Regions from separate parts of the Pseudoalteromonas sp. TP27 genome, predicted to be linked through region 2. Evidence: predicted binding sites of a transcription regulator. Region 2 holds the regulator's gene; the other holds the start of a gene.
What was found. The regulator NrdR, encoded in region 2, represses ribonucleotide reductase genes. The targets are predictions, from matches to a motif close to AAACACNANATNTNGTGTTT.
Positions count from the first base shown of each region.

Region 1: nrdA (class 1a ribonucleoside-diphosphate reductase subunit alpha) is a predicted target of NrdR. The motif match lies at 9,507-9,526, and genes of this name have one in related genera.

Region 1 is NZ_JARDAK010000011.1:90,866-106,402, reverse strand. It holds gene rpsA (30S ribosomal protein S1) at 1-1,546, opposite strand, end outside; gene cmk ((d)CMP kinase) at 1,643-2,353, opposite strand; gene aroA (3-phosphoshikimate 1-carboxyvinyltransferase) at 2,460-3,737, opposite strand; gene serC (3-phosphoserine/phosphohydroxythreonine transaminase) at 3,737-4,819, opposite strand; gene gyrA (DNA topoisomerase (ATP-hydrolyzing) subunit A) at 4,971-7,670, opposite strand; gene ubiG (bifunctional 2-polyprenyl-6-hydroxyphenol methylase/3-demethylubiquinol 3-O-methyltransferase UbiG) at 7,847-8,557, shown strand; gene PX700_RS13700 (HAD family hydrolase) at 8,557-9,237, shown strand; gene nrdA (class 1a ribonucleoside-diphosphate reductase subunit alpha) at 9,646-11,928, shown strand; gene nrdB (class Ia ribonucleoside-diphosphate reductase subunit beta) at 11,994-13,124, shown strand; gene yfaE (class I ribonucleotide reductase maintenance protein YfaE) at 13,124-13,396, shown strand; partial or broken gene PX700_RS13680 (hypothetical protein) at 13,475-13,651, opposite strand; gene PX700_RS13675 (hypothetical protein) at 13,846-14,286, opposite strand; gene PX700_RS13670 (rhodanese-like domain-containing protein) at 14,419-14,805, opposite strand; gene PX700_RS13665 (MalY/PatB family protein) at 14,958-15,537, shown strand, end outside.
Region 2 is NZ_JARDAK010000002.1:17,908-33,444, forward strand. It holds gene PX700_RS02350 (riboflavin synthase) at 1-254, opposite strand, end outside; gene ribD (bifunctional diaminohydroxyphosphoribosylaminopyrimidine deaminase/5-amino-6-(5-phosphoribosylamino)uracil reductase RibD) at 282-1,406, opposite strand; gene nrdR (transcriptional regulator NrdR) at 1,409-1,858, opposite strand; gene glyA (serine hydroxymethyltransferase) at 1,963-3,219, opposite strand; gene thrC (threonine synthase) at 3,490-4,773, opposite strand; gene thrB (homoserine kinase) at 4,785-5,720, opposite strand; gene thrA (bifunctional aspartate kinase/homoserine dehydrogenase I) at 5,730-8,147, opposite strand; gene PX700_RS02385 (response regulator) at 8,376-8,744, opposite strand; gene PX700_RS02390 (ATP-binding protein) at 9,111-10,880, shown strand; gene rdgC (recombination-associated protein RdgC) at 10,994-11,911, shown strand; gene PX700_RS02400 (uroporphyrinogen decarboxylase) at 12,498-12,734, opposite strand; gene PX700_RS02405 (Crp/Fnr family transcriptional regulator) at 13,022-13,678, shown strand; gene PX700_RS02410 (phosphoribosyltransferase) at 13,771-14,337, opposite strand; gene pepB (aminopeptidase PepB) at 14,522-15,537, opposite strand, start outside.

The DNA of each region.
Region 1 (15,537 bases), on a different contig from region 2:
TTAAAGTGCGGTTCTTACGATCAACACCAACGTATTTAACTTCAATCTCGTCGCCTACAGAAACAACAGTAGTTGCATCTTCAACGCGCTCTTGAGCGATATCAGCTACACGGATGTAACCTTCAACGCCTTCGATAAGTTCAACAGTTGCGCCTTTCGCATCAACTTCAGTCACTTTACCTTTAACAATAGCACCTTTTTTGTTTGCATCAAGGTAGTTATTGAATGGGTCAGCTTCGATTTGCTTAACACCTAGAGAGATACGTTCACGCTCTGGGTCAACTTGCAATACGATAGCAGTGATTTCGTCGCCTTTCTTGAATTCACGTACAGCTTCTTCGCCAGGTGTATTCCAAGAAATGTCTGAAAGGTGTACAAGACCGTCAATACCACCGTCAAGACCGATAAAGATACCGAAGTCAGTGATTGATTTGATCTTACCAGTAACTTGATCGCCTTTGTTCTGTAGACGAGCAAATTCCTGCCAAGGATTAGCAATACATTGCTTAAGACCAAGAGAAATACGACGACGTTCTTCGTCAATTTCTAAAACCATAACTTCAACAGTGTCGCCTAAGCTAACAACTTTTGAAGGATGGATATTTTTGTTAGTCCAATCCATTTCAGAAACGTGTACTAAACCTTCAACGCCTTCTTCGATTTCCACGAAACAGCCGTAATCTGTAAGATTAGTAACACGACCAGAAAGTTTAGAACCTTCTGGGTAACGACCAGCGATAGCTGCCCATGGATCTTCACCAAGCTGTTTAAGGCCTAGAGATACACGAGTTTTATCTTTGTCGAATTTAAGAACTTTAACTGCGATTTCGTCGCCAACATTAACGATTTCTGAAGGGTGCTTAACACGCTTCCACGCCATATCAGTAATGTGTAGTAGACCATCAACACCACCAAGGTCAACGAATGCACCGTAGTCAGTAAGGTTCTTAACGATACCTTTAACTTCTTGACCTTCAACAAGGTTAGCAAGAAGCTCTTCACGTTCTTGTGAGTTTTCAGATTCGATAACTGCACGACGTGAAACAACAACGTTGTTACGTTTTTGGTCAAGCTTGATTACTTTAAATTCAAGCTCTTTGCCTTCAAGGTGAGTTGTGTCACGTACTGGACGAACATCAACAAGTGAACCAGGTAGGAAAGCACGGATTGAATCAACTTCAACTGTGAAACCGCCTTTAACTTTACCGTTGATAACACCAGTAACAGTTTCTTGCTCTTCACATGCTTTCTCAAGACGGATCCATGCTTCGTGACGCTTAGCTTTCTCACGAGAAAGAATAGTTTCACCGAAACCGTCTTCAATTGCATCTAGTGCAACATCTACTTCGTCGCCAACAGCAACTTCAAGTTCACCAGCAGCATTTTTGAACTGCTCAGCAGGGATAGCACTTTCTGATTTAAGACCAGCATCTACAAGTACAATGTTGTTCTCGATTGAGATTACTGTACCTTTAACGATAGAGCCTTGCTCTGCTTCAAAACCCTTTAAGCTTTCTTCAAATAACTGCGCAAAATTTTCTGACATACGAATATACGTCTCTATATATTATACCAATAAGCAACCATGCTGCATGGGGTTGTTAAAATAGCACTGGCATCCTGCTGGCGCATAAAATGTGTTTTAGCTTCGTTTAGGAAGCTTACCTTCAGATATTGCAATATCTAATAAAGTTATTACTTTATCAAACACTTGCTGTGCATTAAGTTCGCTAGTATCGATCTCAATAGCATCCTCTGCAGGTACAAGCGGAGCAACGGCACGATTCATATCGCGCTCATCACGAGCTTGAATGTCCTGTAATAGACCACTTAGTGTAACATCAAGACCGCGCGTATTCAACTCAACAAAACGTCTGCGAGCACGCTCTTCTGCGCTTGCTGTTAAATATATTTTTAACGGTGCATCTTGAAAAACCACAGTGCCCATATCACGACCATCGGCTATTAAGCCATTTTCAGTGCGAAATGCACGCTGGCGGCGTAATAATGCTTCACGAACGCGAGGTAATGCTGCAACCTTTGACGCTGCAGCGCCTACTTCTTCATTACGAATAGTAGTCGTTACATCTTCGCCTTCTAAAATAACTTTTCCTGCATTAGTTTGGCTATCTACCAAAAACTGCACATCTAAATTTGCAGCAAGAGGGACAAGCCCTTCTTCATTGTCTAATGCAATTTGGTGGTGAAGTGCAGCTAAAGATAAAACGCGATAAATCGCACCACTATCTAGTACATCCCACCCCAACTTGTCGGCTAACAAGCGACAAACAGTTCCTTTACCTGAACCACTTGGGCCATCAACGGTGATCACGGGCATTAATAACGCCTGCATTTAAAACCTCCTGCAATGCACACCTAAATAAACCGCGACATTATACGTCAGTTATTAAAATATATCTGCTATTAGTGTGTAACTTTTGTAATTACTTCTAAATAGCTTATTCACTGACTGATGCTAAAACATTGAAAAATGTAGGAAATGTTTTATAAGTACACTTTGGATCATTAATCGTTATTGGCTTTCCGCCTACGGCAACCATAGCAAAACACATAGCTATACGGTGATCGTCGTAAGTATCTATAGCAACATCATTAAAATGTTCAGGTGGAGTGATTTCAATAAAATCCTCACCCTCTACAACTTCAGCGCCTACTTTTCTGAGCTCAGTTGCCATTGCGTACAAACGGTCTGTTTCTTTAACACGCCAGTTATAAATATTACGAATAGCGGTTTTACCTTTAGCAAATAAAGCAACTGTTGCCAGTGTCATTGCTGCATCAGGAATTGCATTCGCATCTATATCTACGCCATTAAGCTCGCCTTTGCGAACAACTAAACGCTCATCATACCAATCAATTTTAGCGCCAACCTGCTCCATGACTTTAGCAAAGCCAATATCACCTTGAACCGATTTAGCGCCAACACCTTTAATTTCTATCTCGCCACCGGCAATCGCTGCGGCTGCAACGAAATAAGAAGCCGATGAAGCATCACCTTCAACCATAATACGCTCGATTGATTGATACTGTTGACCACCTTTAACTTTAAAAGTTGCATAGTCACTGTGCTCAACATCAATACCAAAGCGCGCCATAACACCTAACGTAATATCAATATAAGGTTTAGATACTAAAGTGCCCTTAATAGTTATATTTGTATCGCCGTTAAATAAAGGTGCTGCCATTAACAAGGCAGTTAAAAATTGGCTTGAAATACTGCCGTCAATTTCAACTTCACCGCCGTTGATTTGACCGCCTACGATTTTTAAAGGTGGATAATCTTTATGTTTTGTATAGGTAACATCGCCACCCAGCGTTTGTAGAGCATCAACTAAGTGCCCTATTGGGCGCTCTTCCATACGCGGCTCGCCTATTAGCTCGTACTCACCACTTACAGCAGCAAGTACAGCGGTTAGAGGTCGGTAGGCAGTACCTGCATTACCTAAAAATAATGGTTCACTTGGTGTTTTAAACACACCACCAACACCCTCTACAGTAGCTACAGTGCGTTCTTCATTAAGTGTTACATTTACACCTAAAAGCTTCAGAGCACCCAACATATGACGAATATCATCACTATCAAGTAAGTTCTCTACAACGGTTGTACCATTAGCAAGCGCTGCTAATAATAAAATACGGTTTGATAAGCTTTTTGACCCAGGTAAGGTAACTGTGCCATTTACACGAGAAATGGGCTCTAAACGAAGTTGCTCCATTAGCTATTTTCCTTTGCAAAGGCAGCCATAAAGTCAACTAGTGCCTGAACACCTTCAAGTGGCATTGCGTTATAAATGCTGGCGCGCATACCGCCCACTATTCGGTGACCTTCCAAAGCAAGTAAACCCGCTTCGTTAGATTCAGCAACAAATTTGCTATTTAAGCTTTCATCATTCAACCAAAAAGGAACATTCATGCGTGAACGACAATGCTTAGCAACAATATTTGAATAAAAATCAGAGTTATCGATAAAGTCATACAATAAATCTGCTTTAGCAATATTTTGTGCTTCCATGGTTTTTACACCACCATTGCTTTCAAGCCATTCAAATACTTCAGCCGCTAAATACCAAGCAAAAGTCGGTGGGGTATTAAACATACTGCCCTGCTTTGCTTCAAGTGCGTAATCTAAAATACCAGGTTTTGGTAGACCTTCACGCTCTAATAATGTTTTACGCACAATAACGATTGATATACCCGATGGACCAATATTCTTTTGTGCGCCGGCATAAATTAAATCAAATTTATTAACGTCTATTTCGCGCGATAAAATAGTTGACGACATATCGGCAACAATTGGTGCTGTTGGGTGGCTAGGTACATCAAAAATCTCTAAGCCATCAACGGTTTCGTTAGGGCAATAGTGGATGTACGCTGCATCTGCTGGTAAATCCCAGTCAGCTACCGCTTTAATAGAAAACTCGCCATCAGCATCATTACGTACATCAGTAAAAGTCGTTTGAGTGAATTTACTCGCTTCATCTCTCGCGCTTTTTGACCATACGCCATTTTCGCAATAAAAAGCGGTTTTACCTTCTTGGTGTAAATTTAAAGGCACGGCACTAAATTGACCTCGACCGCCACCATGCATAAACAGCACTTCAAACTCATCACTAATATTCATTAGGCGACGAAGGCTAGCTTCACATTTTGCAGTAAGCGCTAAAAACTCTTTACTACGATGGCTTATTTCCATCACAGAAACACCTAGATCTTGCCAATCTAGGAACTCTTTTTGCGCTTTTTTCATCACCGCTTGCGGAAGCATAGCCGGTCCCGCACAAAAATTATATTTACTCATTACCTTTGCCTCATTCCAGTAATTTAACTACCAAGCATGAACGTATAATACCAACTCACTAAACCTTTAATGAATGAATATAATTTCACACCCTATTAATTTTTTTCAACAAGATTAAAAAAAGCGGCCTTAGCCGCTTTTTCAATTTCAATTATTCAGAAGGAGGATTGTCATCCACTACTTCTTCAATAACCGTATCAACTGTTTCAACGTCATCGATATCAATTAAGTCACTTTCTGTAACTTCAATCTCTTCTATACGTTGTAAACCAACTACTTGCTCTCCGTCAATAGTTCTGATCAAAATAACACCTTGCGTGTTACGTCCAACCGTAGAAACTTCATTAACGCGAGTTCGTACTAAGGTACCACGATTAGAAATAATCATTATTTCATCGTTGTCGTCAACTTGAACAGCACCAACAACAGCACCGTTGCGTTCACTCACCTTGATAGATACAACACCTTGAGTTGCACGACTCTTAGATGGGTAATCTTCAAGCTGTGTACGCTTACCGTAACCATTTTCAGTTACAGTTAAAATAGCACCGTCAGTTTTTGGAACAATTAACGATACTACGCGTTGCTCGTCTGGCATTTTTATACCACGAACACCTGTAGCAGTACGGCCCATTGGACGAACACCTTTGAAGCGAATCTCAGGGTTACCTTCTTCGTCTAATACTGGGTTACCGTTTTCATCAACAACTGTTGTTTCTTCAGCTTCTTTGAAGCGTACAACTTTACCTGCATCAGTGAACAACATAATTTCGTTACTACCATCGGTAATATCAACACCAATCAAGCTATCGCCATCATTTAAGTTAACAGCAATAATACCGCTTGCACGTTGACGACTGTAAGCCGTTAATGGTGTTTTCTTAACAGTACCAAATGCAGTTGCCATAAAGATGTATTTATCTTCTGCGTACTCGCGTACTGGCAATATAGCAGTAATACGTTCGTCAGCTTCTAGTGGTAACAGGTTAACAATTGGCTTACCGCGCGCTGCACGACTTGCTAGTGGTAACTGATACACTTTAAGCCAATATAAACGACCCGCTGTAGAGAAACACAATATAGTATCGTGTGTATTTGCAACTAACAGACGTTCAATGAAATCTTCATCTTTCATCTTCGTTGCTGACTTACCTTTACCACCACGACGCTGCGCTTCGTAATCAGATAATGCCTGATACTTCACATAACCTTCGTGAGAAAGCGTTACTACAACGTTTTCTTCAGTAATTAAATCTTCTAAGCTTATATCGTGAGCTGCGGCGTTAATTTCTGTACGACGCTCATCGCCATATTGCTCTTTAATTTCAACTAGTTCGTCACGAATAACTTCCATTAAACGCTCAGGCGTGGCCAAAATATATAAAAGATCTGCAATTAAATCTAATAAGGTTTGGTATTCACTTATAATCTTTTCGTGTTCAAGACCAGTCAACTTGTGTAAACGTAAATCTAATATTGCTTGAGCTTGTTGCTCAGAAATATAATATTGACCATCACGAATACCTAAATCATCAGCAAGCCAATCTGGGCGGGCAACATTATCTTCGCCTGCTTTTTCAAGCATGCCTTGTACATGACCTAGTTCCCACGGACGTGCTGTTAAAGCAATCTTAGCTTCAGCAGGTGTAGGAGATTTACGAATAAGCTCGATAATTGGGTCAATGTTTGCAAGTGCAATCGCTAAGCCTTCTAGCGTGTGAGCACGGTCGCGAGCTTTGCGTAAATCAAACACGGTACGACGAGTTACTACTTCACGACGGTGAATAATAAACTCTTCAAGCATTTCTTTTAAATTAAAACACTTAGGTTGGTTATTAATTAAAGCAACCATATTCATACCAAACACAGTTTGTAACTGAGTTTGTGAATATAAGTTATTTAGAATAACTTCGCCTACGTCACCACGTTTTATCTCAATAACGATACGCATACCGTCTTTATCTGATTCATCACGTAGCGCGCTAATTCCTTCAATTTTCTTATCTTTAACCAGCTCAGCAATTTTTTCAATTAGGCGAGCTTTGTTAACTTGATAAGGAATTTCGTGAACGATGATTGTTTCACGGCCTGTTTTTTCATCGGTTTCGACGTCGGCGCGTGCACGCATGTACACTTTACCACGGCCAGTTAAGTAGGCTTGTTCGATGCCCTTCTTACCGTTGATAATTGCAGCCGTTGGGAAATCAGGACCAGGGATATAATCCATTAACTCTAAAATAGTTAAATCAGGATTTTGAATAAGTGCCAAACACCCGTTCACAACTTCAGTTAAGTTATGTGGTGGAATGTTTGTAGCCATACCTACTGCAATACCCGACGAACCATTCACTAATAAATTAGGAACTTTCGTTGGTAAAACATCAGGGATGAACTCTGTGCCATCGTAGTTAGGAACGAAATCAACCGTTTCTTTTTCAAGATCGGCTAATAACTCATGCGACATTTTTGCCATACGTACTTCTGTATAACGCATTGCCGCTGCTGAATCACCATCAACCGAACCGAAGTTACCTTGGCCATCTACAAGCATATAACGTAGTGAGAATGGCTGAGCCATACGAACTATCGTGTCATAAACTGCACTGTCGCCGTGTGGGTGGTATTTACCGATTACGTCACCGACCACACGGGCCGATTTTTTGTAAGGCTTGTTCCAGTCATTACTAAGCTCGTTCATTGCAAACAAAACGCGGCGGTGAACAGGTTTTAAACCGTCACGTACGTCTGGTAATGCACGTCCTACTATTACGCTCATTGCGTAATCTAAGTAGGAGTTTTTTAACTCGTCTTCAATATTGACTGGCAGAATTTCATTGGCGAGATCAGTCATTTGATATCACATTCCTTCAGTATCAGCTCTCAACAACCCGGTATTGGGTATTAAGAGTATTGTTATTATTTCTAACAGCCATGCTATCACAATTAATTTCAATTTACAGGCGCAAAACTTTGCGATTTATCAATTTAGCCCTATATAATGGCCTCAGATTGACGAGGAAGTATTTTATGACCGAACATCAAAATGTAGATCACGCAGAAATAGCAAAATTTGAAGCCATCGCAGAACGTTGGTGGGACCTAGACGGAGAATTCAAACCTCTTCACGAAATTAACCCGTTACGCCTAGACTTTATAGCAAACAAAACGCAGGGCTTATTCGATAAAGAAACACTCGATGTTGGCTGTGGCGGCGGCATTTTAAGCCAAAGCATGGCGCGTATGGGTGCTAAAGTAACCGGTATCGATATGGGACAAGAGCCTTTAACTGTTGCTAAATTGCATAGTTTAGAAACAGGCGTAAATGTAGATTACATAAAAGTACCTGCCGAAGAGTTTGCATCACAAAACCCAGAACGTTTTGATGTAATAACGTGTATGGAAATGCTTGAGCACGTACCCGACCCTGCTTCTATCATTCATGCAGTAGCTGCACTTGCAAAGCCAGGTGCAGATGTGTTTTTTTCAACCCTTAACAAAACCCCTAAAGCATATTTGTACGCAATTGTTGGTGCCGAAAAGCTGTTAAAAATGGTACCTGAAGGCACACATGACCATAAAAAGTTTATTAAACCTGCGCAACTTATTGCATGGGCAGAGCAAGCGGGTTTAAAAGTACGTGCAAGTACAGGACTTTCTTATAACCCACTATCAAAGCAATATACGCTTAATAACGACGTTAGCGTAAATTACATACTTTATTTTGAGAAGTTAGCTTAATGGCTAGCTCTCAATCCCCTCTATCTCTTATTGAGTACGATGCATTTTTATTTGATTTAGACGGCACCCTACTCGATACCGCTGATGATTTAGGCGCTGCTTTAAACGCAGTGCTTATTAGTAATAAAATCACACCTGTTAGTAGTGATGTATACCGCCCTGCGGCATCTAACGGCGCAGGTGCATTATTAGAGGCTGGTTTTAAAGAGTTATGGGCTAAACAACACCAAAGCGAGCTTATTAAGCAATTAGTTGACGAGTACGCTGCAAACATAGCAAAGCACACGCATTGCTTCTCTGGTGTTGAATCGCTACTTATCGCCCTTGATCAAAAAAAGATCAAGTGGGGGATCATGACCAACAAACCTGGCTTTTTAACCGATCCTTTAGTGGCTGCTATCCCCGCTTTAAAAAACGCCAGTGTAGTAATAAGTGGCGATACCTTGGCAGAGGCCAAACCATCACCGCTACCACTGCTACATTGTGCAAAGCTTATGGGGGTAAAACCAAACCGTTGTTTGTACATTGGTGATGCACAGCGTGACATACAAGCAGGCAAAGCGGCAGGTATGCACACTGCAACGGCACTATGGGGTTACATACCAAGTATTGATGAAGCCAACAGCTGGAATGCTGATTTTAACTGGCAAAGTCCAATTGATGGTTTTAACCATATATAGTGCTATGTTAATTATTAAACACTATATATTGTGATTGTGTTAGTTTTCACACAAAGCTTGTCGATAAAAAAAGCAGTCAGAATTTATTTTTAAAATGCGTAAATTTAGCAGATCATTAGTTGATTTCTGCATATTCTAACTTAAATGATTGTTCGAAGGTGAGTGTCTACTAACACAAATGTGTTATCCCAAAGTTATCCACAAATAGGGGCAATTATGTCCCTTGCAAAACAACTCAGACCACACTATCTTGTGATCTCTAAATTGAACAACACCAGATATTGTGGCCAAATGTTATTCAATTAAATTCGCCAATACGGTGAAACTTATAATAAATGAGTACTTACCTTGCCATTGCGAGGTATGACCCATTGGTCAAAATACATAATTCCCAAGGAATACAGGCAAATGAACCAACAGTTATCTGTAAGCAAACGTGACGGGCGTAAAGAGCCTCTTGATCTTGATAAGATCCATCGCGTTATTGAATGGGCCGCCGAAGGTTTAAAAAACGTATCGGTTTCGCAAGTTGAATTAAAATCACACATTCAGTTTTACGACGGTATTCGTACTAAAGATATACACGAAACCATTATTAAAGCTGCTGCAGATCAAATTTCAAAAGAATCGCCTGATTACCAATACCTAGCGGCACGTTTAGCTGTATTCCATTTACGTAAAAAAGCGTACGGCCAATTTGAGCCACCACGTTTATTTAACCATGTAACAAAAATGGTTGAAGATAAACGCTACGACGCTCACTTACTTGTAGATTACACAGAGCAAGAGTTAGACGAGCTTGATGCGTACCTTGATCATTCTCGCGATCTTAACTTTAGCTACGCGGCTGTAAAACAGCTTGAAGGTAAATACCTTGTTCAAAACCGTGTATCGGGTGAGATTTACGAAAGTGCACAGTTTTTATATATTTTAGTAGCGGCGAGCTTATTTTCTGACTACCCACGTGAAACACGCGTTTCGTACATTAAGCGTTTTTACGATGCGGTATCGTTATTTAAAATATCACTACCAACGCCTATTATGGCAGGTGTACGTACGCCGACTCGCCAGTTTAGCTCATGTGTATTAATTGAATGTGGCGACAGCCTTGATTCAATCAATGCTACATCGTCTGCAATCGTTAAATACGTTTCACAACGTGCGGGCATTGGTATTAACGCAGGTCGTATTCGTGCGCTAGGTAGCCACATTCGTAATGGCGAAGCGTACCACACTGGTTGTATTCCTTTTTATAAGCACTTTCAAACAGCTGTTAAAAGCTGTTCACAAGGTGGTGTACGTGGCGGCGCAGCAACATTGTTCTACCCGCTTTGGCACCTAGAAGTAGAAAACCTACTTGTGCTTAAAAATAACCGTGGTGTAGATGACAACCGTGTTCGCCATTTAGATTACGGCGTACAGTTTAATAAATTAATGTATTCTCGTTTAATTAAAGACGATTACATTACGTTATTTAGCCCATCAGACGTGCCAGGCCTTTACGATGCATTTTTTGAAGACCAAGAAGAATTTGATGCGCTTTACGTAAAATATGAGCAAGACGAATCTATTCGTAAAAAGCGTATTAAAGCGATTGAGCTTTTCTCAATGTTTGCACAAGAGCGTGCAAGCACTGGTCGTATTTACCTACAAAATGTGGACCACTGTAATACGCACAGCCCGTTTATTGCTAAAGTTGCGCCAATTCGCCAATCTAACTTATGTTTAGAAATTGCATTGCCAACTAAGCCACTAAACAACGTAAACGATGAAGAAGGCGAAATTGCCCTTTGTACACTGTCTGCGTTTAACTTAGGCGCCATTGAGTCACTAGACGAGCTTGAAGAGCTAGCTGAACTTGCAGTGCGCGCACTTGATAACTTACTTGATTTCCAAGACTACCCTGTACCGGCTGCAAAAAATGCGACTATGGGTCGTCGTACACTAGGCATAGGCGTAATTAACTACGCATACTACCTAGCTAAAAATGGTAAGCGTTACTCAGATGGCAGCGCAAATGCACTGACCCACAAAACGTTTGAAGCGATTCAATACTACCTAATGAAAGCATCAAACGAGCTTGCTAAAGAGCGTGGTGCATGTCCTAAGTTTAACGAAACAACGTATTCACAGGGCATTATGCCAACAGATACGTACAAACGTGACTTAGATAAAATTTGTGATGAACCACTTCACCTTGATTGGGATACATTACGTGCCAGCATTAAAGAGCACGGCATGCGTAACTCAACACTAAGTGCGTTAATGCCTTCAGAAACATCGTCGCAAATCTCTAATGCAACAAATGGTATTGAGCCACCACGTGGTCACATTAGCGTTAAAGCAAGTAAAGACGGTATTTTGAAACAAGTAGTGCCTGAGTACGAACGTTTAAAGAATAACTACGAGTTATTATGGGATATTCCATCAAACGATGGTTACCTGCAGCTTGTGGGCATAATGCAAAAATTTGTTGATCAAACTATATCGGCAAACACAAATTATGATCCAAATAAATTCGAAGGCGGTAAAGTACCTATGAAAGTCTTATTAAAAGACTTACTAACTGCGTACAAACTGGGTGTTAAAACACTGTATTACCACAACACTCGCGATGGTGCCTCAGATATGCAAGAAGATACTCCAGAAGTGGAAGATGATGATTGTGAAGGCGGCGCGTGTAAAATATAGTTATTAATTTTTATTTTAAGCGGGCATTTAGCCCGCTTTTTCTGATAGTTTTTTGAGTGATAAACATGTCTTATACTACATTTAGCCGAAACCATAATAACCAAATGCTAGAGCCAATGTTTTTTGGCCAAACTGTAAACGTATCTCGTTATGACCAACAAAAATACCCAATTTTTGAAAAATTAATCGAAAAGCAACTGTCTTTCTTTTGGCGTCCTGAAGAAGTAGATGTAAGCAAAGACCGTTTAGACTTTCAAGCATTACCCGATCACGAAAAGCATATATTTTTAAGTAACTTAAAATATCAAACTTTGCTTGATAGTGTACAGGGCCGTTCACCTAACGTTGCCCTACTTCCTATTGTATCGTTACCAGAGCTTGAAACATGGATAGAAACATGGGCATTTAGTGAAACCATTCACAGCCGCTCGTACACGCATATTATCCGTAATGTTACGCAAGCCCCTGAACTTATTTTTGATGACATAGTTAGCAACGATAAAATCAGCGAACGCGCCGATGCAGTAACCACATACTACGATGATTTAATTAATTCAGTGTCGCTTTACAACCTTTACGGTGAAGGCAAACACGAAATTAACGGCAAAACAGTGATCGTTAATTTGTTCGAACTTAAAAAGAAACTTTACCTTGCCATGATGTCGGTAAATATTCTTGAAGCCATTCGTTTTTATGTAAGCTTTGCGTGTTCGTTTGCGTTTGCTGAGCGTGAATTAATGGAAGGTAACGCTAAAATCATTAAGCTTATTGCGCGAGATGAAGCGCTTCATCTTTCGGGTACCCAGCATATTTTAAATATTATGCAAGACGGTAAAGACGACCCAGAAATGGCAATTGTTGCAGCTCAGTGCCGCGACGAAGCGATTAAAATGTTTGTAGAAGCCGCAGAGCAAGAAAAAGAATGGGCAGAGTACCTATTTAAAGATGGTTCAATGATTGGTCTAAACAAGCATATTTTATGTCAGTACGTTGAGTACATTACTAACGCACGTATGACCGCTATTGGCTTACCAGCACAGTTTGAAAATAACAGTAACCCTATTCCGTGGATTAATTCATGGTTAGTGTCTGATAACGTGCAAGTAGCACCACAAGAAGCTGAAATTAGCTCATACCTTGTTGGTCAAATCGACTCGCAAGTTGATGCATCTGAATTTGGTGACTTTGATTTATAATGAGTGACAAGTCTACTGCAAGCATAACGCTTGCAGAAAACAGCCAGTGTATAGAATTTACCACTGGCTGCCCTTCTGTTTTACAGTGCTTAGAATCCATGAAAATAGACGTCGCGTATCAATGTCGCGAAGGTTATTGCGGCGCCTGTCGGGCAACGTTAGTTTCAGGTAGTGTTGAGTATAACGAAGAGCCACTGGCGTTTGTGCGCGAAGGCGAAATACTCCTGTGCTGCTGCAAGCCTAATGGCAATATAAGTATTAATTTAAAGTAATCTAAACGCTAAATACTGTTTATAAACGCCAATCTAATTGTTAATACCCGATAACTAGCGCTTTAGCTTGTTTACGTGTTACTGAACGAGCTTCACACGCATTGAAACTGACGCGCTTCGCCCTAAATTATCAACCACTCTTACATCAAATTCGCCTACTTGTGGCTGCCAGAAAAAAGGCGCATCCCGCTCTACTTTACCTACAAAGCTGTTATCTACAAACCAGTATAAAATTCGTGAGTCTATATCTGTGGTTGCACTAAAAGTGCAGGCTTTCTTGCTTTAATTTACTGGCTCTTATCATGTAGCTAATACCAATTCCAATAAATAGCTGATCTATTTTACTTGCTAAAACAACCCATTTCTTTGTTGTAAATTTCGCAAAGGGAACAACCATTTACATCAATTTACGCCTAGAACTGAATTATTTTTTCGGCGTAAAATTTAGATCACATACTTAATGGAATTGGTATAATTAAATTACTCAGGGATGTAATAGTCGGTGCTGAGCCTTGTGTACTCGTGTCATTAATTAAGCATGAATCTAAATAAGGTGGAGGCTGGCGTTTAACTATACCTGCTTGTTTAAATAATCTGACTAAGTCAGATGGCCAAAATTCATAAACTGCTTTTGTCGTTGTAGCTTCATTATATTGGCATGCACGTAACCCAGATGCTTTATCAATATAAATTTCACGATGTACATCCGATACTTTAATTGGCGACTTACCTGGAATAAAAAGCCCTTTTTCTGTTTTAGGGCAATGCACATTAGGTAAATCGCCTGTTGTAGAACAAATATCTACTTCTGTAATATTTAAACCACCTGGTTTTATATCGCCTTTGATTAAGCCGTAACTATCTAATGAACGTATTATTTCGAAAAACAAAGGCGCGACTGCTTGTCGCCTTGTATTCTCAATTATAAATAATTATGTATCAGATTGGAGTCAGTGAGCTTGCCTTTTTGTCTGCACCTTCTTTAAATTAATTCGACTTCATTACCGGCGAAGCCTGTTATATTAATTGACTTTTAGAGTTTCATTCCATTTAGCGAATCCACCTTCTAAATTCCTAACGGAGGTTAGACCCATATCAAAAGCGAGCTTAGCCGAAAATAGCGAACGCAGGCCATGCGCGCAATAAAAAATAAAAGTTTTATTCTGGTTAAAAAAATCATTATGTACAGGGCTACTAGGATCAATAAGAAACTCAAGCATTCCCCGAGGAGCAATAAAAGCACCGGGAATAATACCCTCTTTGTTTATCTCATCTTTCTCTCTGACATCTACAAAAGCATATTCACTACTATTCTCCATACTTTTCGCTTCTTCTACTGATACGTTCTTAATGACCGACCGAGCTTCAGCTGCAAATTCATTTATACCTTTAACAATTGTTTGTGACATTTATTTCACCGTTTAAGTTTGCTTACCTAAGTAAGTCGCTAATCTTGGAATAAAGATGCATAAAAAACAAAAACACTTATAAATAAAAAATTGCATCTTTTAATAAACATATTCGTCTTATTACTGATTGGACATAATTATCAAGGTTTAAAATGAAAATTGAGAAACTAAGCAGTGAATTGGAAAACAGCTTCGTCCGGAATAATAAAGTAATGCTAAATAACATTTTTGGTACAACTAATGTTACTCCTTTTTGGGTTGCCGATATGGACCTTAAAGTAGCAGAAGATATCACTATAGAGCTTCAGCGACTTGTAAATAGAGGGAATTTTGCCTATGAATACAATTCACAGCAAGTCTTTAATTCAATTAGTAGATGGTATCAACGAAGACATAATTTAAAGCTAGATTCTAATAATTTCGTTCAAGTAACAGGTGTATTAACAGGCATAGCATTACTGATTCGTGAATTAACCAAAGAAGGTGATGGAGTATTAATACAATCACCTGCATATCACCAATTTTCAAAGGTAATTAGCACAGCTAAAAGAGAGGTAGTTAAAAGCCCTTTAAAAATTATCAATGGCAGGTATGAAATGGACTTTGAAGATCTGTCTAAAAAAATGTCATCTCCAGATGTAAAGGTAATGATTTTATGCAGCCCTCACAATCCCGTTGGACGAGTCTGGCTAAAAAGCGAGCTTGATAAAGTCATACAAATTGCGAACAAAA
Region 2 (15,537 bases):
TCAAGATTAACCGTTTGCCCTAAAGCATAGTGAGCAAAACCGGTTAAACCAATCGTCTCGTTAGATAAATCAGCACTAAAACCGTCAATATGTTTATCAACTACGGTTAAGCAAACGCCATTGGTTGCAATGCTGTCGCCTAGCTTTACATCTTTCATATCAAGATCAGCACTTTGAATGCGAATAGCTAGGTCGCCTTGTTTTTTTTGTAATAAAGCAATTTTGCCTGTGGCTTCTATTATTCCAGTAAACATAGCGCTACTCTTTTTTATTAAGTGGTTTTAATGAGCTTTTAACGCGGTGATACGTAAATCGTCACCAATGCGCGCACATTCATTAAATGTTAAATCAACGGTGTTTTGCATACTCGTCAATTCAGGAAAGTTAACTAAACTTTTTGCATCATGGCCCATTAATTTAGGCGCCAAATAAAAAACAAACTCGTCAACTAAATTAAGCTCTGCCATTTTACCAGCAAGTGTTGCTCCGCTCTCAAGCCACACATTATTAAACTGCAGTTGCCCAAGCTTTTCTAAAACAGCCTGTAAATCAACTTTACCGTTACTTTCACTTACTTCAATATGCTTTACAAAATGCGGCCATTGCAGTGATTTATCAACCTTATTCGTAAATATTATTACATCACTTTGGATTTTAAATAAAGCAAGGTCAGGTGTTAAGCGATTTTGCGAGTCAATTATAACACGCACGGGCTGGCGAAGCGGTAAATCGGTAGGTAGCGTGCAAGGCAACTCGCTTGGTCGTACATTAAGTTTAGCATCGTCTACTAACACGGTATCGGCACCGGTTAAAATAGCGCAGCTTTGCGCTCGGTATAATTGTACGTCTTGGCGAGCAGCGGGACTTGTGATCCACTTACTTTGCCCATTTTTAAGCGCTGTTTTACCATCTATGCTTGCTGCCATTTTACAGGTCACATAAGGTAAGCCTTGTTCCATTCGCTTAAAAAAACCTAAATTTAATGCGCGAGCTTGCGATTCAAGTAACCCATAAGCAACGTCAATACCGGCATCGCTCAGTATTTTAAGACCTTTACCTGCAACTTGTGGATTTGTATCAACCATTGCGGCAATCACTTTTATCACCCCTGCGGCTTTTAAGCCTTCAGCGCACGGTGGCGTACGTCCATAATGACTGCAAGGCTCAAGCGTTACATAAGCGGTAGCGCCTTTTGCATTGTTGCCAGCTATTGCTAGCGCATTGACTTCAGCATGGCCTTGGCCTGCTAACTGATGAAAACCTTCACCAATTATTTGATTATTTTTAACTAATACGCAGCCAACATTAGGGTTAGGCGTGGTAGTAAACCGGCCTTTTTTGGCAAGCTCTATGGCGCGTGCCATATACATTTCGTCATGTTCGGTAAAAATAGTTTGGCTTTGCATTATTACTCCCCTAAACGGGCAATTTCTTCGCCAAATTCGCGTATGTCTTCAAACGAGCGATAAACAGAAGCAAATCTTACGTACGCAACTTTATCGAGTTTTTTAAGTGCTTCCATAATACATTCGCCCACCAAATGGCTTGAAATTTCTCGCTCACCCGTTGCGCGTAGTTGTGATTTTATTATATTTACAACTTCATCTACTTGCTCTGTACTCACTGGGCGTTTTTCGAGTGCGCGATTTAAGCCATTTAAAAGCTTATCCTCGTTAAACGGTTCCCGGCTGCCATCTTGCTTAACAACGCGAGGCATAACCAGTTCAGCGCCTTCAAATGTAGTAAAGCGCTCGTGGCAATCGTTACATTCACGACGCCTGCGAACTTGATGGCCTCCGCCAACAAGGCGTGAGTCAATTACTTTAGTATCTTTTGCGGTACAAAATGGACAATGCATAACTCGGTACTTCCGTTTTAAAACAAAAAAGACCGCTAAATAGCGGCCTTTTATCTTAGCAAAAAACTAAACAGTTGTGCTCTAAATTACTGCTGCTTATGTAATTAAGCGTATACAGGTAATTTTGCACAAATAGCTTTTACTTTTTCTTTAACTTGCGCCTGTACAGATTCATCTGAGATGTTATCTAGCACGTCACAAATCCAGCCAGCAAGCTCTTTTGATTCTTCTTCTTTAAAACCACGACGAGTGATTGCAGGAGAACCAATACGCAAACCAGATGTTACAAACGGTGAGCGTGGATCGTTTGGCACTGAGTTTTTATTAACTGTGATGTTAGCGTTGCCTAGGGCAGCGTCCGCATCTTTACCAGTAATATCTTTGTCGATTAAATCAAGTAAGAATAAGTGGTTTTCAGTTTTGTCAGAAACGATTTTGTAGCCACGTTCTTGCATAACTGCAACCATTGCTTTTGCGTTTTTAACAACTTGTGTTTGGTATACTTTAAACTCTGGTTGAAGTGCTTCTTTAAATGCCACTGCTTTTGCTGCAATAACATGACATAAAGGACCGCCTTGGCCACCAGGGAAAACAGCGCTGTTAAGCTTTTTGTAAATAGCTTCGTCGCCACATGCAGAAATAATTAAACCACCACGAGGGCCTGCAAGTGTTTTATGCGTAGTTGTTGTTACAACGTGTGCATGAGGTACTGGGCTTGGGTAAACGCCTGCCGCAATCAAGCCGGCAACGTGAGCCATATCAACAAACAGGTAAGCACCTACTTTATCAGCAATTTCACGGAACTTAGCCCAATCAACAATACCTGAGTACGCTGAGAAACCACCAATAATCATTTTTGGTTTGTGCTCAAGTGCTAGCGCTTCAACTTGTGCGTAATCAATTTCGCCCGTTGCTTCATCTAGTCCGTATTGGATTGCATTGTAAAGCTTACCAGAGAAGCTTACGTGAGAACCGTGAGTTAAGTGACCACCATGAGCTAAGCTCATACCTAGTACAGTATCGCCAGCATCTAATAATGCTAGAAAAACAGCCGCATTTGCTTGCGAACCAGCATGTGGCTGTACGTTAGCGTAGTCAGAACCAAATAATTCGTTAGCACGGTCAATTGCTAATTGCTCAACAACATCTACATGCTCACAACCGCCATAATAACGTTTGCCAGGGTAACCTTCTGCGTATTTGTTTGTAAGCTGTGAACCCTGCGCTTCTAGTACGCGTGGGCTACAGTAGTTTTCTGAAGCGATTAGTTCGATATGCTCTTCTTGGCGAGCAGTTTCTTTGGTTATCGCGTCAAATAACTCTGGATCAAAATCCGAAATATTCATGCTACGTTCTAACATTGGGGTCTCCTAGGGCAACGTGTATGGTGTTTTTTTAGAGGCTTTATTGTACGCTTTAAACGACTCTTTGCCTACGCTCTTAAGTTGAGGATATTTAAACAGGGATTGAGAGTATTTCACAGCCCTTTTAAGATGATATTTCTTAATAAACACATAACTATTTTAAATGAATTTTATTTCCTACATTTAATTAGCTAATGAAAGCGGCTTATTTTTATTATTTACAGTTATAAAAAAAGCGGCCTAAGCCGCTTCAATTACTCTTTTTCACTAACCTAACTTAGCCAGCATTTCAGTGCGTAATGCGTCGTAATCGGCATTTATATCGCTAGCTAAGCATGGTTTTGCTAATGCGTCGCTAAGTGGTTTTGGCATATCCAATTCAATATTTAAAATATCTTCTACGCTTTCTTTAAACTTAGCGGGATGAGCCGTTGCTAAAAAGATACCCGCTGCACCAGGAGCACGATTTTCAACAAGACCTTGGTAAGCAATCGCAGTATGAGGCTCTGCAACATAGCCAGTTTGTTGAATTTTTTTCATCACGGTTTGCGTGTCTTGCTCGTTTACGCTTGTTGAATAAAAATTATCGTAGCTAAACCAGTTATTATCTAACATTGTTTGTACACGCGGCCAATTGTTTGGCTTACTTACATCCATCGCATTTGAAAGCGACTCAAGAGTTGCGTTTGGCGTCCACGTTTTATCAAGCATAAATCGCGGCACAGTATCGTTTTGGTTTGTTGTTGCACTTAATTTGCCAACAGGTAAACCAATAACCGCACCAATCATTGCAGCGCACACATTACCAAAATTACCACTTGGCACTGATATATGCGCTGTTGCGCGTTTTTCTTTTGGTAGCTGTGCAATGGCTTCAAAGTAATAACAAACCTGAGCAACTAAACGGCTAATGTTAATTGAGTTAGCTGAGTTAAGCCCAAGTGTTGATTTAACTTCTTCATCTAAAAAGGCATTTTTAACCAGCTCTTGGCAATCATCGAAGCTGCCTTCAACTGCATAACAATGAATATTGTTACCTAGCGTAGTAAATAGCTTTTGCTGAGCAAGTGAAATTTTGCCTTTAGGGTATAAAATAACAACATCGATATTTGGTTTATTATAAAAAGCATGCGCTACAGCTGCACCAGTATCGCCTGATGTTGCGGTTAAAATAGTTACTTTTTCATCTTTATTAAACTGCGCTAAACACTCTGCCATAAAGCGACCGCCAAAGTCTTTAAACGCAAGTGTAGGACCATGAAACAGCTCTAAACAGTAGGTGTTTTCTTCAACTTCCACCAGCTTAACCGGAAAGTTAAATGCATTTTTAACCATTTGTGCCACAGTATCGCCTGGTAACTCATCACCAATTAGGTGAGATAATATTTTGCCGCTGCGCGTAACAAAGTCCATATCAAGCAATGCATCAACATCGGACAGTGGCGCCAATGATTCTGGAAAAAATACACCTTGGTTACGGCCTAAACCTGTTTTTACGGCTTCAACGAACGACACTTTTTGTGAACACTCTTTTAAATTATGTAATTGCATGACTACCTATCCTATAAAACTGTTAATTGACGCGTGCCGTCGTTATCTAATTTACAAATGTGGCAAAAGCCTTGATCGTTAATGTAGTTTGCCTCTAACCACTGTGCGCATTGCTGCGCAGCTTCAAGTGTTTTACATACAGTAAATAGCGTTGGTCCTGCACCCGAAATACTCACTATTTCAGCGCCTAGTTTTGGCAGGCTTGCTTTGGCTTCACTAAAACCTTTAATAAGCGGTGCGCGGTAAGGTTCTGCTATTTCATCTTTCATTATGCTAAGCGCATCGTCAAAACGATTAGTTAACAGCAAACTACTAAATGCCGATAATCGCTGTGCAAACTCAACACTTGCATGCATGCTCATCTCTTTTGGCAAAACAGAGCGTGCTTTTGCTGTATTTAGCGAAAAACCAGGAAACGCAGCAACGTAATACCAATTATCGTCAACAGGCAGTGCAATTGATTTATCAGGGATTAAATCACCTGTTAATTGCAAACCACCTAAATAACATGGCGTAATATTATCGTAATGACGACCACCACTTACAACCGCTTCAAAGTCAGCCATAAGCTCAATAAGCTCAACCTGACTTAAATTAGTTTTTGCAAACTTATCAAGGGCAGCAAAAGTAGCCACGACCGAACACGCACTAGAGCCAAGCCCTGAGCCAATTGGTAAATTCTTTTTAAGCTCAAGCTTTACGCTTGGCATATTAGGCGCAACATGCGCTCTAAAATGCACTAAACACTGGTACGCTAAATTCTCATTAGCATCACTTGGTAACTTATGAGCATATTCGCCTGTGCAAATAAATTCATCGCTTGATGCGGCGCTTACAACAGCTACATCGCCTAATAAACTGCCATCTATTGGCGCAAGTGCTGCACCAAGGGCATCAAAACCTACTGCAAAATTACCAATAGATGCCGGAGCATATACTTCAATCATAATAGGCTCCTAGCGCGATAATGTTTTTAAAATATCTGCAAACACACCCGCTGCTGTTACTTCAGAGCCGGCGCCATAACCACGAATGACAAACGGACGTGGTTGATAGTATTGACTTAAAATAGCCAGCGCGTTTTCGCCATCACGAATGACACTAAGCGCATGTTTTGCATCTACCGCTTCAATACCTACTTTACAGTGGCCTTCTTTAATTGTACCTACATAGCGAAGCACCTTACCTTCGCTCGCTGCGCTTTTAATACGGTCGTTAAAATCAGCATCTAGGTTTGGTAGTTTTGCCATAAACTCATCAACATTATCATCTTGTGCAAAACCTTGTGGTAATACTGACTCAACTTCAATATCGCTTAGCTCTAATTTCATACCCGCTTCGCGAGCAATAATCAGTAACTTACGTGCTACATCGGTACCCGATAAGTCATCACGAGGATCTGGCTCTGTAAAGCCGCTCTCTTTGGCTTTAATAGTTGCCTCAGAAAGTGATAAACCATCTTGAAGTGCACCAAACATGTACGAAAGTGAGCCTGACAAAATACCGCTAAACTCTAATAACTCATCACCGGCACCAAATAATGACTGTAAGTTGTCGATTACAGGTAAGCCTGCACCAACGTTTGTTTCGTATAGAAATTTACGATTATTCTTTTGCGTAGCAGCAATTAAATCTTGGTAATACGTGTATGAGCTCGTTGTTGCTTTTTTATTAGCGGCAACCACATGAAAACCTGCATTTAAAAAGTCTACATATTGCGCAGCGAGTGCGTCTGACGATGTACAGTCAACAAGCACAGGATTTACTAAATGATTTTGCTTAACAAATTGCTCTACTATTTTTAAATCAAAGGCTTGCTCAGATGAGGCCAATTTTTGCTGCCAATCATTAAAAGCAATGCCTTCACTATCTAGGTGTAACTGACGAGAGTTAGCAACACCATACAAATTAAGTTTAATATTACGTTTTTCAAGCCACGCTTGCTGGCGCTCAAGCTGATTAATAAGCTCTTGCCCTACTAAGCCACAACCTAGTAAAAACACATCAATTGACGGCACATGCGTGAAAAAGTTTTCATGGCATATTTTAACTGCGTCGTTACACAGCTCGCCGTCAATCACGGCTGAAATAGCGCTTTCTGTAGAATCCTGCGCAATAGCCACAATGTTTACTTGCGCTTGTGCAAGCGATGCAAAAAACTTAGCTGCTAAGCCACGGTGTGCGCGCATGTTATCGCCCACTAAAGTAACAATGGCTAAATTGCGCTGCACTTGTACAGGTTCAATAAGTCCGGCTTGTAACTCTAGTTCAAACGCAGTTTGTAGCGCATCAAGTGCAAGTGCTAAATCAGTTTCGTGTACACAAAAACTAATGCTAAATTCGCATGATGACTGCGTGATTAATACAATTGATACATTATCGTGAGCAAGCGCATTAAATACCTTAGACGCCATACCCACTTTACCTTTCATACCTGGGCCTGAAACCGTTAGCATTGCAAGGTCTTGTAAGCTCGAAAGCGCTTTTACTGGCTCATCTGATGAATAATCGTTACCAATTAATGAACCTTGTGCGTCTGGATTATGTGTATTTTTAATTTCGCACGGCACACCCGCTTTAGCACACGGTAAAATTGTTTTAGGGTGAAGTACTTTTGCACCAAAGTAAGAAAGCTCCATCGCTTCTTTATAAGATAAGAAATCTACCTTAGTCGCTTTTTTGATGTAACGAGGGTCAGCGCTATATACGCCATCAACGTCAGTCCAAATTTGGCAAATTTCAGCTTCTAAACATGCCGCAGCAATGGCTGCTGAGTAGTCTGAGCCATTACGGCCAAGCGTTGTAAGCTCACCTTTATCATTACTCGCTGTAAAACCAGGCATGATATAAATAGTTGCAGGGCTTTCTTTAAGCACAGCTTGAAAGCGAGCTTTACTTGTAACTAAGTCAGCCTCAGCATCAATATAGCCACCAGTTGAAGCGATACAGCTTGTTGCTTCTAAGTATCTTGCATCGTGCGAGTTCAATAAAGCCTGCATTAAAGAAACACTAACGCGCTCTCCAAAGCTAATTACAAATGCGCGAACTTGATCAGGGCAACATTGTATAAGTGACACGCCATCTAGTTTATTTTTAAGCTCGCCCAAATTTGGCCAGTGTGCAACTACCGCACCACTTTCTTCAACGTTAGCTTTCAAACCTTCACAGCGGCTTACCAATGCTTGCCATTGCTGCGAAAAGTCAGAGCCTTGTTCTGCAGCACTTGCAAGTGCAACTAAGGAGTCGGTCATTCCACCTGGAGCAGAAAGTACCAAAAGCATTTCATCTTTTAATTGTGCTTTAACTAGCTGAGCTACCTGTTGTAAGCATGCATAGTCGGCAAGCGAAGACCCGCCAAATTTTAAAACGCGCATTGTTTATGTTCCTCATCCCATAAAACGAAAAAAGGCCTGTGTTCTAAGTGAACACAGGCCTTTAAATTTGTTGCACCGACCTATGCCACTATCCAGTAAGAATGATGGTTGTAATAATAATGGTCAGTACGCGATTAATTGTTTTCATAGGTTAAGACTGCCTTAACAAAGGCTATGCTGTCAACCCTAAATTAAAAGATAAAACAGTCTTTTTAAAGATAAAAAAACCTAGTGAATGCCAAATTTATGCAAAATATCATTCATGCGTATTTTATCAATTGGTTTATTTACAAAATCTATCGCTCCAAGTTCTATAACTCTGAACTTCATTTTTTCTTGTATATCGGCAGAAATTACTAACACAAAACACTCTATTTTTTCTGTTTTTATAGTCTCGAGTACTTGTATACCATCTACTTCAGGCATGGTTAGGTCTAAGCAAAGTAAATCAAAACTTTGTGCTCGTAAAAGTTCTAAAGCGTACGCTCCATTTATAGCTTGTTCTATTTCTGCGTCTATACATTCGTTTAAACACCGTACAACTTGCTTACGAGCAACTGCAGAATCATCACAAACTAATATCGAAAATTTCATCATGTTTACTACTACACAACCATTAAAGTTATTAAAAGGCTATTGAAAGGTTATTAAAATAACACTTTCTTTTGCACTTAAGGTACTTTAACACGTTCCTAAATAACCAACACATTAATAATTCAATTCAATGAATTGATATAGAATAAATCTATTTTTTTATGGTTAACGAAATCAAAGCGACAATCCTTAGCAGGTAACAAAATAACTAATCTATAACTTCGTTTGGTTACTTTGATCTTACATACCAGTTTTGCTAGTTAAAGTTACTAAACATTAACTTTTTTATTTATTTTTAGAGGTTTATTGACTAAATTTTAAATAATTATAGTAACGTCATAAAAATAACTAAGGATGTACAAGTCACTCATGTTAAAGAAAAGCCTTTCAAAAAAGCTACTGACTAGCGTTTTATCCGTTTATTTTTTACTTACCTTTGTAGTGACTTGCGGACAGGTGCTTGCTGAGTACCTCAACACTAAAGACTATATTCGTGACGAATTGAGTACATTACAAAAAACTTTTAGCCGTAGCTTAACGCGTGCAATTTGGGAGCTTAATACTAAGCAAACAATTACAACGGCAGAAGGTTTACTCGCCATCCCTATGATTGAGGGAATTATTGTTCGTGACGATAGCGGCGAAATTATTTCACAGTTAGGACGATCGCTCGATATACACAAGCTTTATAACCAACAGTTAGTGCAAGAGGAAGTTATTTTAGAGGATAGTAAATCAGGTTTATTTGGTTACACCTTCCCACTTATTTTTGAGTTTTCAGGTCGTGCTACCCAAGTCGGCGACGTTACCTTATTCTCAAGTCGAGAAGTTGTATTTAGTCGCATTATGGTATCAATCTACTTTTTGATTGGTAATGCGATGATCAAAACAACATTTTTGATAATTCTGTTTTTAATGGCATTTAGAAAACTCCTAACAGAGCCTTTAACTGAACTCACTGAACAACTAGAAAATTTAGAAATAGATGAGCTAGAAGGCCAGCACATAGAAATAGAGACAGAAGAGCATAACGAACTAAAAGTAATGGAGCAGTCGTTTAACAAACTAATAGATAAAGTGGTTCAGTATAGAAAAGAGCTTGAGCATACCCAAAAAGAACTCATTATAAGTAACGAAAAGCTCGATCATCACAACATACAGCTTGAACAAGACGTAGCTCGTAAAACATCAAACTTAAGCCAAGCAATGATGGATTTACAGCAGCAAAAGTACGAACTCGAAAAGCAAAAAATTGTCCTCACGGAAGAAATTGATTTACGCCGCAGCACAGAGCAAGAGTTAATTACAAAACAAACTGAATCTCAGCGATATATAGAAGAGCTAAGTCTTGCACAGGAGCGCTTATTAGGCACAGAAAAAATGGCTGCGCTAGGCGGGCTGGTGGCAGGTATTACGCACGATATAAATACCCCCATTGGCATTGGCGTAACGGCAATTTCGTTTTTACAAGAGCGTTTAAATAAACTCGAAAATGCCTATACCGAAAAAACGCTTTCACCAAAAGCACTAGAAGAATTTATTAACGAAGCGAAACAAAGCACAAGCTTACTAACGACTAACTTAGATAGAGCTTCAGAACTTATTGCCAGCTTTAAACAAATAGCGGTCGATCAAGCCAGTGAAGCAGTAAGAACCATTAACTTTAAAGATTACACTAACGAAGTAATACGCTCACTGCACCCACAACTAAAAAAGACATCCCACACTATAAAATTAGAATGTCCTGATGATTTAGTTTTAAATTTACCTGCAGGGGCTATAAGCCAAATTTTTACTAACCTAATTATGAACTCACTCATTCATGGCTTTGAAGGTAAAAGCAACGGTGTAATGAATATTAAAATAAGCGCAGATGACACCAACTTAACTATTGATTACAAAGATGATGGTAACGGTGTTACCAATGAGCAATTAAAAAAATTATTTGACCCATTCTTTACGACTAAACGAGATGAAGGCGGTAGCGGATTAGGCACCCACATAATGCTTAATTTAGTTAAACAAACCCTTAGTGGTTCTATTGATGCAACGAGTGAACCTGGCAAAGGCTTGCGTTACTATATTCAATTTCCAAAGAACATGGCTAAGCCTCTACCTATTTTTGATAAATATGAATAAATAAAAGTACATGCGTTAAATTTATTCATATTCAACAGTAACAAATCAGTCATTTCGAGATACTGTTTTTATTGCTATGATTGTACAAATTTTTCAAATGGATTAATTCCCCTATGTGGTTTAGTAACCTTATTTGTTACCGCTTTAAGCAAGACGTTTCATACACTCAAGAAGATTTTGACAAAGCATTAGAGCAAGATTTATTTCGCCCATGTACGGGCCAAGAGCTTGCTACATTTGGTTGGACAAAAGCGTTTGGAAAGCATGGCGATACGCTATCGCATTTTTCTCAAAAAAGTATTTTAGTTTGCGCTAAACGTGAAGAAAAAGTACTTCCGGCTTCTGTTATTAACGAGCTAGTCGCTGAGAAAATTGATCTGATAGAAGCTGAAGAAAACCGTCCAGTTAAAAAGAAAGAAAAAGACGAATTAAAAGAAAACATTCTTCACACCCTACTACCTCAAGCATTTAAAAAGTCGAGCTTGCAGTTTGCTTTTATTGACCAAGAAAACGGTTGGGTTGTTGTAAATAGCGGAAGCTTTAATAAAGCAGAAGAGCTACTGGCATTACTTCGTAAATCGTTAGGAACGCTTCCGGTTGTACCTGCGTTTGCTAACTACGATCTAGATGTATTTTTAACTGATTGGTTAACTAACTTTAGTACACCAGAAGGTTTTGCTATTGGCTCAGATGCTGAACTTGAAGAAGCAGACGACAGCGGCGCACAAGTAAAGCTTAAAGGTCATGACCTATCATGTGATGAAGTTAAATCGCATTTAGAAAGTGGTAAACGCGTAACTAAACTAGCCCTTGATTGGCAAGAGCGTCTTAAGTTTATGCTGCAAAACGATGGCTCTATCAAACGTTTAAGCTACTCTGAAACTCTAAAAGAAGAAAACGCAGATATTCCTAAAGAAGATATGGCTTTAAAACTTGATGCTGACTTTATTTTAGCTTCTGAAGAAATAAAGCAATTACTTGAAGAGCTAACAGCGGGTTTAGGCGACGTTGAAGATTTAGAAAAAGCGTAAATATACTAGGGCCTGTTTATCTTTTGAGATTAAATTTGCAGCAGACTGTTTGGTATTTAGGCAAGACAGAGCCTATGCAGTGTGGTTTTTCCCCATGAATAGGCGATAACGCAGCATAAATGCCAAACATGCGCTGCCCGAAGGGTTCTGCCTAGGGGCAATTTACTCTTTGTTGCTCGGTTTTTACTTAGCCCACTAGGTTACAAACCTCGCGCCGCGATTAAATTGCCCCTAGATTGAACAAATTTTAATCCTGAAAGGTCAACAGGCCCTAATAAAAATCCGATAGCAGCTGTTGTTATCGGATTTTTTTATGGAAATTTTATAGGTTTCACACAAATTTATACCAACGACATTAGAGTAAACTAACCAATTAAGTGAAACATAAGAGTTCACCTGCGCTAAAGGGAGTTCATTATTTAAGAGGGTTACAAAGGTTTGTAGGTTTATTGAATACAGAACAAAAAGCAATTTGTATAAAACTATTGTGTGAAGTGTATTATTTAAAAAGAATGAACAGATACTCAGGCGAGCTTTTAATTTTAATCAGGCCCATTAATTTATCTTTTGGGGATAGGCTATTATTTTAGCTTTTAATGTCTTCAACTGTAGGTTTGCGGTATATTTTTATGATGTGATACATGTTTACTAACGACAACAAGCCGTTAGTAAAAATCACAGGTGTTGCGTCAATGGCAACACCATATGCAGTAAACACCATACAACCAAACATGTTATACCAACGTAGTTTTACTACATCTGTCATTGTTAACGATGCGACCAATAAAGCTGATGCAATATAACCTAAATATTCCCAACTCAATTGTTCTCTCCTAGCCTTTAGGTTAGCATTACATGTACTGCTAGCTTATGGCATTTGTAAGTATTGCAAAGTTACAACGAAATAAAAAAGCTAACCTGCTTAAAAAACCTGAAAAACTTGCCGGAAAACACCAGCAACTTCTTAAATCATTACACGGGAAATGAAGGTAAAATAATACTCTTAGCAAAGCTAATAATATTAGTAGCAAGTTAGCGTAAATTCTTAGTGTCTTAATGCTATCGTCATTAAGATGTAATAAATAGGACAAATGTCCGAAGAGCACATTGATGTTTCAATACCATTTTTCTAGTTATCTTGTTGATCAGCTTTTAACCTTTGCCGGTAGTAGCTATCAACAATCAAAAAAAGAAGTCCTGATCCATCAAGATCAGCCTTTAAGCAAGCTTGTGCTTGTACGCAGTGGCACTGTGTCGTTTAGTTACGACGTAGGTAATGGACGACGCCTGCTGTTAGGACAATTGGATTGTAACAACACCCTTATAGGTGAAATAGAAGCGCTAAATAATAATCCGTGTATTTATACGGTCACGTGCTTTAGTGATGTGACTTATAACCTTATTGAATTAAGGCATTGGCGTGCTCTACTGCTTGAAAAGCCAGAACTAAGCTTGTACACCGCACAAACCATTGCGGCTAAGTTTCAAGAGAACCAAAAAATCAATTTAGATAAGTTATTACTACCACTTAGCTATAACATAGCTAAAGATTGCTTACTAAGAGCCGAGAACAACAACCCTACGCTACTTAGAGCCTACCCAACTGTAAATGCTGAAGCCGAACGCTTTGCTACCACTGAGCGAGCTTACAGGCGTGTTGTTACTGAACTCGTAGAAAAAGGTTTGGTACTTAGAAGTAACGATGGCTTACAAGCAGTCGATATACCAAAACTCAGTAAATATGTGGATAGCTTTGCTCAGCTTTAGTTTATTGATTAAATGATAAGTTAAGTAACGCGCTCAACTTTACGTATAAAAAAAGGCCTTAACGGCCTTTTTTTATTTATGCAAATTACTAATTACTTCTCTAGCAAAATGTCATGAATTTTTGCAAGGTCAGATTTACCAGCAATAATTTCATCTGGCGTTAAACCCGATAATTCATGCGGGAACACTAACCATTCTTCAGACTCATGAATATAATAATCTGGAACAGTGTCTACTTTTGAATTTTTAGGCTTGTAATACGGGCACGCAATACGAATATCACGTGGCAAATTTAAGCGCATAAGCTCTGAAAGCTTTTCTTTTAGTGCAACAATACTACGGCCTGAGTCAAATACATCATCAACAATTAATAATGAGTCGCCTGCATTTGCGTTCTCAACAATGTAATGTAATCCGTGAACTTTAATTTCTTTTGATTGTTTACCAATACCGTAATAAGACGATGTACGTACCGCAATATGGTCAGTCTCAATGCCTTTGTAATCGTAATACTCTTGAACAGCAATACCGATTGGTGCACCACCTCGCCAAATACCAATGATAAAATCAGGACGAAAGCCATCTTGGTATACTTGTGCCGCTACGCGGAACGAATCTTCAAGCAGCTGTTGAGCTGTGATGTAGCACTTATCTGACATAATTAGAAACCCCAGTGGTGGATATAACATTTGAGCGCAGCTTAGAGTTAAGCAAAAAATTAAACTCAAACAGGTATTGGCGACAGATTTTACCGTAAATCAAACTAAATTGCTTGTCTGCAAATCAAAAAATAGGCACCAAGTGGTGCCTATTTTGTATCTTAAAAGCCTATTTTACGTATTATTAAGCTTTTTCTAACAATGTACGTGCAACAGTACGCATACCTTGAGTTGTTGCACCAGCAGCCCATTGGCTTGTGCTGCCCATGTTAAATGCAGCTGCTAAATCTATGTGTACCCAGCCTTTGCCATCGTTTGGCACAAAGCGTGATAAAAAGCCTGCTGCATTTGATGCACCGCCATAACCGCCACCTTTTTGTGCGCGGCTATTTGCCGTATCAGCGTAAGGCGATGGGCAGTTTTGTTGATGCCATTTTTCAAGAGGAAGAGGCCAAGCAGCTTCCATTTCTTGAGAGGCAAACCCTTCAACTTCGCGTGCTAGTTCTTTATCAAGTGCAAATAATGCATTGTACTCTTGGCCAACAGCAACTAGTGCTGCACCAGTTAGTGTTGCTGCATCAATAATAAGTGGAGCACCAGTCTCACCAGCAGCCATTAGGCCATCAGCAAGTACTAAGCGACCTTCAGCATCGGTGTTTACAATTTCAACTGTTGTGCCATTTTTATAAGTAAGAATGTCACCTAATTTGTATGCATGACCCGAAATCAAGTTCTCTGCACAACATAAAAACAGCTTAATACGTTTTTCAATACCACGGTTAATAGCCAATGCTAAGCCTGCAGTTACTGTTGCCGCGCCGCCCATGTCGCACTTCATACCAAGCATACCTTCGCTTGATTTGATTGAGTAACCACCTGAGTCAAACGTAATACCTTTACCTACAAGCGCTGCACTTACTGGTGCATTTTCGTCGCCTGTTGGGTTGTAATCAAGCTCAAGTAATACAGGTGGGCGAACACTACCGCGACCAACAGCATGAATACCAATCCATTGCTGCTCTAGTAACGCATCGCCTTTAATAATTTGGTAACTAACGTGCTCAGGCGCTAGTGATTGAATAAACTCAGCTGCTTTTTCAGCAAGGCTTTCAGGGTAAATGTCATCGGCCGTGCCGTTAACCATTTCACGTGCCCAAATTGCTGACGTTTTTAAATGAGCAAGTTCTTTAATATCTGATT